DNA from 2 places in the Cryobacterium sp. TMB3-10 genome. Region 1 is predicted to be linked to the other one. Evidence: predicted binding sites of a transcription regulator. Region 1 holds the regulator's gene; the other holds the start of a gene.
What was found. Region 1 encodes HrcA, which represses chaperone genes, less so after heat shock. Its sites were predicted from a motif close to TTNGCACTCGNNNNNNNCGAGTGCNAA; they were not measured.
Positions count from the first base shown of each region.

Region 2: groES (co-chaperone GroES) is a predicted target of HrcA. The motif match lies at 2,576-2,602, and genes of this name have one in related genera.

Region 1 is NZ_SOGH01000020.1:246,615-252,794, reverse strand. It holds gene ybeY (rRNA maturation RNase YbeY) at 1-117, opposite strand, end outside; gene E3T22_RS09285 (PhoH family protein) at 114-1,127, opposite strand; gene E3T22_RS09280 (HIT domain-containing protein) at 1,192-1,554, opposite strand; gene E3T22_RS09275 (16S rRNA (uracil(1498)-N(3))-methyltransferase) at 1,574-2,335, opposite strand; gene dnaJ (molecular chaperone DnaJ) at 2,347-3,453, opposite strand; gene hrcA (heat-inducible transcriptional repressor HrcA) at 3,513-4,532, opposite strand; gene E3T22_RS09260 (DUF4870 domain-containing protein) at 4,735-5,136, shown strand; gene E3T22_RS09255 (DUF4870 domain-containing protein) at 5,246-5,620, shown strand; gene hemW (radical SAM family heme chaperone HemW) at 5,640-6,180, opposite strand, start outside.
Region 2 is NZ_SOGH01000012.1:1,784-7,963, forward strand. It holds gene E3T22_RS04735 (DUF4190 domain-containing protein) at 1-13, shown strand, start outside; gene E3T22_RS04740 (DUF4190 domain-containing protein) at 114-779, shown strand; gene E3T22_RS04745 (hypothetical protein) at 816-1,316, shown strand; gene E3T22_RS04750 (SAM-dependent methyltransferase) at 1,345-2,532, opposite strand; gene groES (co-chaperone GroES) at 2,677-2,973, shown strand; gene rarD (EamA family transporter RarD) at 3,118-4,038, shown strand; gene E3T22_RS04765 (ABC transporter substrate-binding protein) at 4,209-5,504, shown strand; gene E3T22_RS04770 (ABC transporter ATP-binding protein) at 5,888-6,180, opposite strand, start outside.

The sequences.
Region 1 (6,180 bases):
GATGGCCAGTTCGGCGTCGGCATGCACATGCATGGTGTCCAGCGCGAAGGCGGCGAGGCGCTGGATGGTGGCTTCGTCGACCGGGATGGCCGACTCGTTGTTGATTTCGATGCTCAACTGGATCTCCGTTTCGGGGTGCGATCGCGCGGGTTCCCCTGGTGCGGAGCGCGGGAGGCGAAGTCGCGGGCCTGTTCGCTTTCGTAGCGTTGGGCCTGCTTCTGCGCGTCGTATTCGGTGTAGGCGTCGACGATGCGGCCGACGAGGCTGTGGCGCACGACGTCGGCGCTGGTCAGGCGCACGAAGGCGATGTCGTCGATGCCGTCGAGGACCTTGGTGACCAGGCGGAGGCCGCTGGCGCCGGCGGGCAGGTCTACCTGGGTGATGTCGCCGGTGACCACCATCTGGGAGCCGAAGCCGAGGCGGGTGAGGAACATCTTCATCTGCTCCGGGGTGGTGTTCTGCGCTTCGTCGAGCACGATGAACGCCGAGTTGAGGGTGCGGCCGCGCATGTAGGCCAGTGGGGCCACCTCGATGGTGCCGGCCGCGAGGAGCTTGGGCACCAGCTCGGGGTCCATCATCTCGAACAGGGCGTCGTAGAGCGGTCGCAGGTACGGGTCGATCTTGTCGGTCAAGGTGCCGGGAAGGAAGCCGAGCCGTTCGCCGGCTTCGACGGCCGGCCGGGTGAGGATGATCCGGTCGACCTCCTTGCGCTGCAGGGCCTGCACGGCCTTGGCCATGGCGAGGTAGGTCTTGCCGGTGCCGGCCGGGCCGATGCCGAAGACGATGGCGTTCTCGTCGATCGCGTTGACGTAGTCGCTCTGCCCGAGGGTCTTGGGCCGCACGGTGAGGCCACGCGAGGTGAGGATGGCCTGCCCGAGCACCGTGGAGGGGCTAGAGGTCGCGTCGGCCCCGAGCATCCTGGCGGAGGTGCTCACCTCGGCCTCGCCGAGGTCGGCGCCGGTGCGGAGCAGCAGCTGGAGCTCCTCGATCAACCGCACCACGGCCTCGACGGAGACCGCCGCGCCGGTGAGGGTGACCTCGTTGCCGCGCACGTGCACGACGACGTCGGGGTATTCCTTCTCGATGGTGCTGAGGAACCGGTCCTGCGGGCCGAGCAGGCGCACCATGGCGACGCCGTCCACCAGGAGCTTGCGCACCACGTCGAGCGCACCGCCGTCGGGAGTTTCGGCGTCAGAGGGCAGCAAGCGTGCCCTCCTCAAGAGCGCCACCGAGGACGTGCGCGTGCACGTGGAAGACGGTTTGACCGGCCGAGGCTCCGGTGTTGAAGACCAGGCGGTACTCGCCGGCGCAGTGTTCGTCGGCCACCCTGCCGGCCACGGCGATCAGCTCGGCCAACAGCGCCGGGTCCCCCGCGGCGAGTTCACCGACGTTGCGGTACTGCTGCGACTTCGTGGTCACCACGACGTGCACGGGCGCCTGCGGGGCGATGTCGTTGAACGCGATGATGTCATCGGTTTCCGCGACGATGGTCGCGGGAATTTCGCGCGCGGTAATGCGGCTGAAGATCGTGGGTTCTGCACCGGAGGAAGCCATGGTTCTATCTTAAGCGCTCCTACCAGCGCCCGAGGGTTGCGTTCAGGATGGCGACCGCGGCGGGGCCGGCCGTCGAGGTGCGCAGCACGGTATCGCCCAGGCGCACCCGGCTGGCGCCGGCCTGCTCGAGGATGTCCAGTTCACTCGGGGCGATGCCGCCCTCCGGCCCGACGACGAGCACGATATCCCGGTCGTCGGTGGGCACGGCGATCGCGGTCAATCTGAGCTCGGCGGTCGGCTCGAGCAACAGCATCCGGCTGGTCCCAGCGAGCTGGGCCAGCTGCTTGGTACTGGTCAGCGGCAGCACGTCGGGCAGCCACGGCCGGATGGACTGCTTGCTGGCCTCCCGCACGATGGCGGACCAGCGCGCCTGCCCCTTGGCGATCTTGACGCCCTCCCAGCGGGCCACCGACCGGGCGGCGGCCCACGGGATGACCCCGTCGACGCCGAGTTCGGTGGCGGCCTGCACGGCGAGTTCGTCGCGGTCACCCTTGGCCAGGGCCTGTACGAGCAGGATGCGCGGCACGGCCGGCGGCGTCCGAGTCACGGTGTCCACCCTCGCCGTGAGCTCGGCCGGCGCGGCCGACAGGACCGTGACGCCGAGCACCAGGCCGGCGCCGTTACCGAGCAGCAGGGTCTCGCCGGGGCGCACCCGGCTGACGGTGACGGCGTGCTTGGCCTCGGCCCCGGTAATGCTCACCGTGGCCCCGACCGCGGGGTCCGCGGTTGGCGAGCCGTCGGCGGAGGCGCCGAGGGTCTCTGACAGGAAGAAGTGCGCCATCGAACGTGGTCCTAGCCGAGGAACCTGTCGCGGAGCTTCGCGAACAGGCCCTGCTGGAACTGGCTGAGGGCGGGCGCCGGAACCTTGTGCCTGGCGGCGAAGGCCTCGATCAGTTCCCGCTCCTTGTGGTCGAGCTTGGTGGGGGTGAGCACCTGCACGCCGACCCGCAGGTCGCCGCGGCCGTTGCCGCGGAGCCTCGTGACGCCGCGGTCCTTGACCGTGAGGATCTCGCCGGCCTGTACGCCGGGGCGCAGTTCCACTTCGATGTCACCGTCGAGGGCCTTCACCGTGGCCGTCGCTCCGAGGATCGCGTCGGTCATCGGCACCTCGAGGGTGCAGAGCAGGTCGTCACCGTCGCGGCTGAAGACGTCGTGGTGGCGCACCTTCATCTCCAGGTACAGGTCACCGTTCGGGCCACCGGCCGGCCCGGCCTCGCCGCTGCCGGGCATCTGCAGGCGCAGGCCCGTGTCCACGCCGGCGGGGATGTCGACCGGCACGGTGCGGCGGGCACGCACGCGGCCCTGGCCCTGGCAGGTGACGCACGGGGTGGCGATGATGGTTCCGTAGCCGCGGCAGGAGCCGCAGGGGCTGGAGGTCATCACATTGCCGAGCAGCGAACGCACGGCGCGCTGGATGCTGCCGGTGCCGTGGCAGATGTCGCAGGTGACCGGGGAGGTACCCGGCTGGCAGCAGGTGCCCGAACAGGTGGCACAGACGATCGCCGTGTCCACCTCGATGTCGCGGTGGGTGCCGAAGATGACCTCGTCCAGGTCGAGTTCGACGCGGATGAGGGCATCCTGGCCGCGTTCACGCCGGGAACGGGGACCACGGCTGCCGCCGCCGCCACCGCCGAAGAAGGTCTCGAAGATGTCGCCGAAGTTGCCGGCGTCGAAGCCGCCGCCCTGGCCGTTGCCGGAGCCGCCGCGGTCGTAGTTCTGGCGCTGCTTGGGGTCGCTGAGGACGTCGTACGCGTGCGTGACGGTCTTGAACCGTTCTGACGCCTCGGCGCCGGGGTTCACGTCGGGGTGCAGCTGGCGGGCGAGCTTGCGGTACGCCTTCTTGATTTCGTCGGTGCTGGCGTCGCGGGCGACGCCGAGTGCTTCGTAGTGGTCAGCCAAAGCTGGCTCTCCTTGGGGTTCTGGGGTGGGGAAGTCGGGTCGAGATAGGTGTGGGGCGGCTAGTTCTCGCCGAGCAGTCGGGAGAGGTACCGGGCGACGGCGCGCACGGCCGCCATGTTGTTGGAGTAGTCCATCCGGGTCGGGCCGAGCACACCCAGGCGGGCGGCGTCGCCGCGGGATGTATAGCCGCTGGTGAGCACGGAGGTCTCGCCGAGCCCGAACGGTGCGTTCTCCCGGCCGATGCTCACCGACACGCCGTGCTGGTCTGTGGCCATTTCGCCGAACAGGCGCAACAGCACCACCTGCTCCTCGATGGCCTCGAGAACCGGATAGATGCTCCCGGTGAAGTCTTCCTCGGTGCGCACGAGGTTCGCGGCTCCGGCCATGACCAGGCGGTCCTGCCGGTTCGCTCCGACCTGATCGCGCAGGGTGCCGGTGATGAGATCGACGAGCTCGGTCTGCTCCGGCGATCCCAGACCGGTCGGGCCGCTCAGGGCCGTGGCGGCGGCCGCCATGCCGAGGCCGCCGACGACGGCGTTCAGCCTGGAGCGCAGCTCAGCCAGGGCGGCTTCCTCGATCGGGCGCGGCAGTTCAACGACCCGTTGCTCCACCCTGCCGGAGTCGGTGATCAGCACCGAGAGCACCCGGGTGTCGCTGAGCGGCACGAGCTCGATGTGGCGCACCGTGGCCCGCGACAACGAGGGGTATTGCACCAGGGCCACCTGGTGGGTGAGCTGGGAGAGCAGGCGGACACTGCGGGCGAGGACTTCGTCGAGATCGGCGGACTGGCCGAGGAAGACCTCGATGGCCTGCCGTTGGACGCCCGTGAGTGGACGCAGGTCGGCCAGGTGATCCACGAACAGTCGGTAGCCCTTGTCGGTGGGGATGCGACCAGACGACGTGTGCGGCGCGACGATGAGTTCTTCCTCTTCGAGCAGGGCCATGTCATTGCGGATCGTGGCGGCCGAGACGCCGAAAGCGTGCCGGTCGACGATCGACTTGGACCCGACCGGTTCGCGGGAGGCCACGTAGTCCTGCACGATGACCCGAAGGACTTCGAGGCTGCGGTCTGATACCACTGGACGCTCGCCTCCCTCTCCCGTTTGTGCCGCCGACGGCTGGCACTCTCTTCGTATGACTGCCAATCATAACGCGGGCGTCTGGGATACCCGTTGCTCACGGACGAATTCGCGCAGTACCGTGGTGGCACACGTATCTCCGTGGCGGTATCCACCGCTGTTCTCCATCGCTGAATCCACTTGCACGTCGAAGGGCATCGTCATGAGCTATCCCAATGGGCCTGGACAACCGACAGGGTCGGGCACCGCTGCTGCGCTGACTCCGGAGCAGGACAAGCTGTGGGCGTCCCTGGCGCACCTGGGCGGCATCCTCTCGTTCCTGCCGGCCCTGATCATCTGGCTGGTCTTCAAGGAGCGCGGGCGATTCACCGCCGGCGAGGCCAAGGAGGCGCTCAACTTCCAGATCACGCTGTTGATCGGCTATCTCGCCATCAGCGTGCTCAGCACCGTCCTGGCACTTCTCACCTTCGGCCTGCTGGCCGGGCTCGGCTCGCTCACCTGGGTGCTCTGGCTGATCGGCGCGATCTTCTCGGTACTCGGTTTTGTCAGCGCCCGAGACGGCCGCCCGTATCGCTACCCGTTCGCTCTGCGCCTGATCAACTAGCGCCCGATCAGCTAGTTTTCTCACTGCGGGCGCCCGAGACCGGCGCTATTCTGGTGACAGCTCGACCAGCACCATCCTCGCTCCCCCGAGCGCCCACGAAGGAGATTTAATGTCTGAGGCAACGCCTCCCCCCGCCAACCCGTACCAGGCACCCAGCCAGCTGAGCCCGGCCGACGAGAAGCTGTGGGCGACCCTGATCCACATCGGCGGAATCCTCTTCGGCTTCCTGCCCGCCCTGATCGGTTACATCGTGCTCAAGGACCGCGGTCCGTTCATCCGCGCACACGCCGCGACGGCCCTGAACTTCCAGATCACCCTGGCCATCGCCTACCTGGTCGGATCGATTCTCACCGTCATCCTCGTCGGCTTCCTGATCCTGGCCGCCGCCTGGATCCTCAGCATCGTCTTCAGCATCATGGCCGCGATCGCCGCGAACAAGGGCGAGTGGTACACCTACCCGCTGACGATCAAGTTCGTCAGCTGATCGTAAGAACCGGGCCTCACTAGTCGGTAAGCAGTCGGCGCACCACGGCGTCGGCGAGCAGCCGACCGGTGAGGGTCAGTTCGATGTTGCCGCCGATGGCCGCGCGAGCGTCGATGAGCTCGTCGGCGATCAGACCGGCGACCTCTCGGCGGCCGAGCGCCGACAACGTCGCCACCGGGATTCCCTCACGGATGCGCGTGAGCAGCAGCACCCGTTCGGTTTCGCGGGTGGCCTCGTCCAGGGTTTCCCGTCCGGCGGCCGGTGAGTGGCCGGCCAGAATGCGGTCGGCGTACGCCGCCGGATGCTTGACGTTCCACCAACGCACCCCACCCACGTGGCTGTGCGCGCCGGGGCCAATGCCCCACCAGTCGGCGCTGCGCCAGTAGGACAGGTTGTGCCGGGACCGGTGTTCGGTTCCCCGTGACCAGTTGCTGACCTCGTACCAGCCGTAACCGGCCTCGGCCAGACGCGCATCCGCGAGTTCGTAGAAGTCGGCCTGCAGGTCTTCGTCGGGCTGGACGAGCTCGCCCCGGCGGATCTGCCTGGCCAGCTTGGTACCG
Region 2 (6,180 bases), on a different contig from region 1:
CACCACCTACTAGAAGGCTCGGCAGACCGCGCTCGCCGGCCACCCCGGCCGCCCGATCGGGCGGCCGGGCGGCCTGGATCAGACCAGGCGTTCACAGGAAAGGAATGACGATCATGACCGATCCGAACACACCACATCCCGAGGTTCCCCAGGTTCCGAGCGTGCCGCAGGTCCCCGACGTGCCGCAGGTGCCCGACTTCCCGCAGGACAGCATGGCCGGCGGCCCACCGGATCGCCAGAGCGGCCCCGCCGGCGATGCCGAATCCACCCCGTCGGGCGCCCAGCCGCCGCCGCCGGTTCCGCCGGTGAGTCCGGCCGGCCAGCCGACGCCGCCGCCCGCCTACGGCCCGCCCGCCCCGAGCGAGGGCACCCCGCCGCCCTACGGTTCGCCGCCGCCGGGCTACACCCCGCCGGGCTCCGGTTACGGCACCCCGCCGCCCTCTGGCGGCCCCGCCGCCGGCTACTACGCCGGCCAGCCCGGGATGCCGTCGGCCACCAAGCAGCCGATCCTGAGCATCCTGTCGATGATCGCCGGTGTCATCGGCATCCTCGGGTCCCCGGTTGCGTTCTTCCCGATTTTCGGTGGCATCCTCGCCATCATCTTGCCGGCCGCCGGCGTGGTCCTGGGTTTCATCGCCCGCAACAAGGAACCGAACGGCAAGGGCTTCTGGCTGACCGGGATCATCACAGGCTTCGTGGGTATCGCCCTGGCGCTGCTCAGCATTCTGCTCTGGGCGCTGGTGTTCGCGACCGTGCCGATGAACAATTACAACTACTAACCGCACAGCGAGTAGTCGAGAATCGAGTCCACACGCATGTCGCAGTCCGGGCAGCCCGAAACCCGGGCGGAGCGGGAGCAGTCAGTTCCGCCCGCCGGGACGCCGGCGTTGTCGCGCGCACAGGCGCGGGCTGCCGAGGCCAGGGCCGCTGAGCTGCGGGCACCCGCCGGGCGTTCGCCCGACCTGACCCGGCCGCCGGTCGCCGGCGAGCTCGCCTACGAGTCCACCATCACCGCGCCCACCGAGTGGGTGCCGTACGTGTACACCACCGCCGAGATCCAGACCCATGCGGCCCGCCGTGGTCTCGGCGTCGCTGCCGCGGTCTGCGGGGTGCTCGGGGTGCTGGCCGGCATATTCGTGATCTGGGGGGCGCCCCTGAGCATCGCCGCGGTCGTGCTCGCTCTGGTGGCCAGGTACGTGGAGCGCCGCTCCGGCGGCCTCTGGCTCCTCGGCCTGCTCAGCGGTCTGTTGGGCATCCTGATGGCGGTGCTGTGGTTCGTCGTGATCACCCGGATGCTGCCCGCCTACTTCGGCTGAGCCGAACCCGCGAGCCGGCTGACGCCGGTCAGACCCGTTCCACCAGCAGCGCCACCTTGTGCCCGGCCGCGCGGGTCACCACCAGGGTGGCCGATTCCGGGCCCTTGAGCTTCAACCGGGTGCGCAGGGTCGCCGGATCCACATCCACGCCGCGCTTCTTGATCTCCAGGGTGCCGATCTTCCGTTCAGCCAGCGCCAGCCGCAGCTTCTTCTCGTCGGTGGGCAGCACCTCGAGCACCCGGAACGCCGTGGCGAACGGGGTGCGGGTCAGCGTCGGGCTGGTCAGGTAGGCCAAGCCCTCGCTGAGCATCGACGCATCCATCGATCGGGCGAGGTCACCGATCAGCCGGGCGCGGATGATGGCGCCGTCGGGTTCGTACACGTAGTCGCCGAGCTCGCCGACAGCCACATCCTCGCTGTCGGCAGGCGCGGTCAGCTCCGCGACTCCGTCCTTGCTGAGCAGTAGCGCCGACCGGCGGATGCCCGGCCGCGCGAGCGCACCGAACCACAGCCCCATCTCCACCAGCTTGCCGTCCACCGACACCCACTGGGCCTCCGCGGTCTCGGGGATCTGGTCGCGGTCGTGGCCGGGACCGAGCTTGACGCCGACGGGCATCCGTTTGCTCAGGGCGTAGACGTCATCGAGGTTGGGGGAGTAGTCCTCTGACCGGGTGAGCCGGCTGGTGTTGCCGTGCCCGGCCGTGCGGCGGGCCGGGTCGAACCAGAGCGCGTCGAACTCGGTGGGGTCGATGTCGGCCGCGTCGGCGCAGCGCACTGAGGAGGTCGGGAAGGGGGCCAGGTTGAAGCTGGCGACCGTGGCGGTGACCTCGTCGACGTCGATCGCGGTCACCGTCAGCTCCATCGCGGCCATCGCCATGGCGTCGCCGCCGATGCCGCAGCCCACGTCGGCGACCCGGGTGAGGCCGGCCTCCACGAACCGGCCGGCGTGCAGGGCGGCGACCCGCAACCGGGTGGCCTGCTCCAGGCCGGCCTCGGTGAACAGCATCCGGCTGGCAAAGTCGCCGAACTTGCCCGTCGCCTTCGCCCGCAGCCGGGACTGGTAGAGCACCGCGTTGACCAGGGCGGGGGAGTGCCCGGCCTTGCGTAGGGCACTGACCGTGCGCACGACGTCGGCACCGGCCTCGTAGACGGGCAGGGAGTCCAGCAGGCGCAGGCCTTCGGGTGAGAGCAGCTCAACGAGCTCGGCGCGTTCCATCCCGCAAACCTATCAAGCCAAACCGGGCCGCACCCCGAGCACTCTGGCACTCACGTTGCGTGAGTGCCAGTTGCGCCCTAAACTCGACTTAGCACTCTCGCTGTGAGTCTGCTAACTACGTCTTAGCTAAGAAAGAGGTCAACCGTGTCGGTCTCCATCAAGCCGCTCGAAGATCGCATCGTCATCAAGCAGGTGGATGCAGAACAGACCACCGCTTCCGGACTTGTGATCCCGGACACCGCCAAAGAGAAGCCCCAGGAAGGCGAAGTTGTCGCCGTCGGCCCCGGCCGCATCGACGACAACGGCAACCGCATCCCGCTCGACGTCGCCGTCGGCGACAAGGTGATCTACTCCAAGTACGGTGGAACCGAAGTCAAGTTCGGTGGCGAGGACCTCCTCGTTCTGTCGGCTCGCGACGTTCTCGCGGTCGTCGTTCGCTAGTCACACCGCATATCGTTGAATCCCGGATGGCCTCGGCCATCCGGGATTTTTCGCGTCCAGAGGGGTAGCAACGTGCACGAGAATCCGACAGATCCCACCGGGGCCGCCGAGCCGACCGAGCCGGTGGATGCGGCCCGGAGCGGGATGCGCCCGGTCCGCAGTTCCGCGAGCACGGGCCTCATCTTCGCGATCTGCGCCTACGGCATGTGGGGATTCCTGCCGCTGTATTTCCTTTTCCTGGCCCCGACCGGAGCGTTCGAGATCGTGGCCTGGCGGGTGCTGTTCTCGCTGGTGTTCTGCGCGGTCCTGATCCTGGCCACCCGGGCCTGGCGGCCGCTCGTGGCCGCACTGCGTTCGCCGCGCATCGTGTGGACGATGGGGCTGGCCGGGGTGTTGATCTTCATCAACTGGCAGACCTTCATCCTCGGCACCCTGAGCGGCCGCGTCGTCGAAACGGCGCTGGGCTATTTCATCAACCCGATCATCACGGTGCTGCTGGGCGTCCTGGTGCTACACGAGAAGCTGCGCAGGGCCCAGTGGGCTGCCGTGGTGATCAGCTTCATCGCCGTGATCGTGCTCAGCGTCGGCTACGGCACCGTGCCCTGGATCTCCCTGATCCTGGCGTTCTCCTTCGGCTTCTACGGCCTGATCAAGAAGCGGGTCGGCGGTCACATCGACGCGCTCTCCGGGCTGACCCTGGAAACTCTCTGGCTCACGCCGATCGCGATCATCCAACTGGTCGTGGTCTCGCTGATCTCCGGCCTCACCTTCGGCACCGTCTCGACGGTGCACACCATCGCGCTGATCGGCACCGGTGTGCTCACCGCGGTGCCGCTGCTCTTCTTCGCGGCCGCGTCCCGGCGCCTGCCGTTGACCACGATGGGACTCGTGCAGTACCTCGCACCGGTGCTGCAATTCATCGCCGGCGTGGTCATCCTGCACGAGCCGATGCCGCCGGAACGGTGGCTCGGATTCGGGTTGGTCTGGCTCGCGCTGATCGTGCTGACCGTCGATATGGTGCGGGCGGGGCGGGCGCAGCGCCGGCCGGTTATCGACCCGATTTAGGGGCTCAGAGCCAAGCATCCTGATCAGGGGGCCGTTCGTAACGATTTGGTCGCGTTACACGGCTGTAACACGACCGCCTTGTTTGATGTCGTTCGGGTGAATACCTTTGCAGCACGGCAACGATCGTTTGCCGTGCTCTAACCTTCGATTCCCCTTACCCTAGGAGCAACATGAGCGTATTCGCGAAGGCCTCGGCCTCCCGCTCGGCCCGCGCCGTCGTCACCGGCGTCGCCATCTTCGGCGTCAGCGCCCTTCTGCTCACCGGATGCAGCACCGACGCAGCCGAGCCGGCCGCTTCGGACGCACCCGCGGCGGAAAGCACTGTCGCTGAGATCACCGCCGGCGACCGCGCCCTGGACCTGAAGGTCGGCACGATCCTCCCCCAGAGTGGTGGGCTCGCCTTCCTCGGCCCGCCCGAAGAAGCCGGTGTTCAGCTCGCCGTCGAGGAGATCAAAGCTGCCGGCCTGGGCATCGACATCGAAGCCATCCTCCGCGACTCGGGCGACACCACGACCGATACCGCCACCGTCTCCGTGACCGACCTGCTCTCGCAGGATGTCTCGGCGATCGTCGGTGCGGCGTCCTCGGGTGTCTCCAAGACCGTCATCGACCAGATCACCGGCGCCGGCGTCGTGCAGTTCTCGCCGGCCAACACCTCGGCCGACTTCACGGACTACGACGACAAGGGGCTCTTCTGGCGCACCGCTCCGTCCGACATCCTGCAGGGTGAAGTCCTGGGCAACCTGATCGCCGAAGACGGCAACAGCACCCTGGGCCTGATCGTGCTCAACGACGCCTACGGAACCGGCCTGGCCGAGTTCACCACCACGGCCTTCGAGGCTGCCGGCGGAGAGGTCGTCGCCAGCGCGAGCTTCAACGAGGGCGACGCCAACTTCTCGGCCCAGATCGCCGAAGTCACCGCGGCCAACCCCGACGCGATCGCTCTGATCACGTTCGACCAGGCCAAGGTCATCACCCCGGACCTCGTGGCGAGCGGCTTCCCCGGCGACAAGCTGTACTTCGTCGACGGCAACCTGGCCGACTACAGCGAGGACTTCGCTGCCGGCCTGATCGAGGGCTCGAAGGGCACGCTGCCCGGCCTGGACACCGCGACCCTCGGTGACTTCACCGGCCGTCTGCTCGAGATCGACCCGGCCCTGACCGACTTCAGCTACGCGGCTGAATCCTACGACGCCGTCATCCTGATCGCCCTGGCTGCGTACGCAGCCAACGACGTGTCGGGTGAGTCGATCGCCAAGTACCTCCAGCAGGTATCCGGTGGCTCCGGTGAGGGCGAGAAGGTCACCGACTTCGCGTCGGGCGCCGCGCTCCTCGCCGAGGGCAAGCAGATCGACTACGACGGTTACTCCGGCACGATCACGTTCGACGAGAACGGCGACCCGACCGACGCAACCATCGGCATCTTCGAATTCGGTGCAGACAACAAGTACAGCCGCATCAACTAGTCACCCCCGCTGACTCGCGGTACACCACAGCAGACGTACCGCGACACGCACAGAAGGGCCCCGGCTTCGGCCGGGGCCCTTTCGCGTGCCCAGTGGCCGGTCACCGCCGAGTGACGGGGCGCCGGATGCCGGCCAGGGGGAGCGGCAGCCGTGGGCGGCAGCAGCGGAGGCCGGCCAGTAGATGGCGGCCGCCACGGGCCCGCTGCGGGTCTTAAGGCGGCGGAGGCGCGGAGCTGCGCGGCTGGGGCGGCCAAGGGCGTCAGAACGGCTCCTGGCGCCGCCGGTGAAACGCGAGATGCCCCGCTGCGGACCAGTTGCCCCGGTAGACCGGGGCAACTCGTCCGCAACGGGGCAAGTCGGTGGTGCGGATGGTGCGGGGAGGGTTAGTCGTCCTGACCCAGGGTGCCCAGGTACAGGCCGATCACCTTGGGGTCGTTCAGCAGCTCCCGCCCGGTGCCGGTGTAGGCATCCCGACCCTGATCGAGCACGTAGCCTCGGTCGCAGATCTGCAGGCAGCGGCGGGCGTTCTGCTCCACCATGATCGTGGTCACGCCGGCCTTGTTGATCTCCTTCACCCGCAGGAACGCCTCGTCCTGACGCACCGGGGACAAACCGGCCGAAGGCTCGTCGAGCAGCAGCACGTGCGGGCCCATCATCAGCGCCCGCGACATCGCCA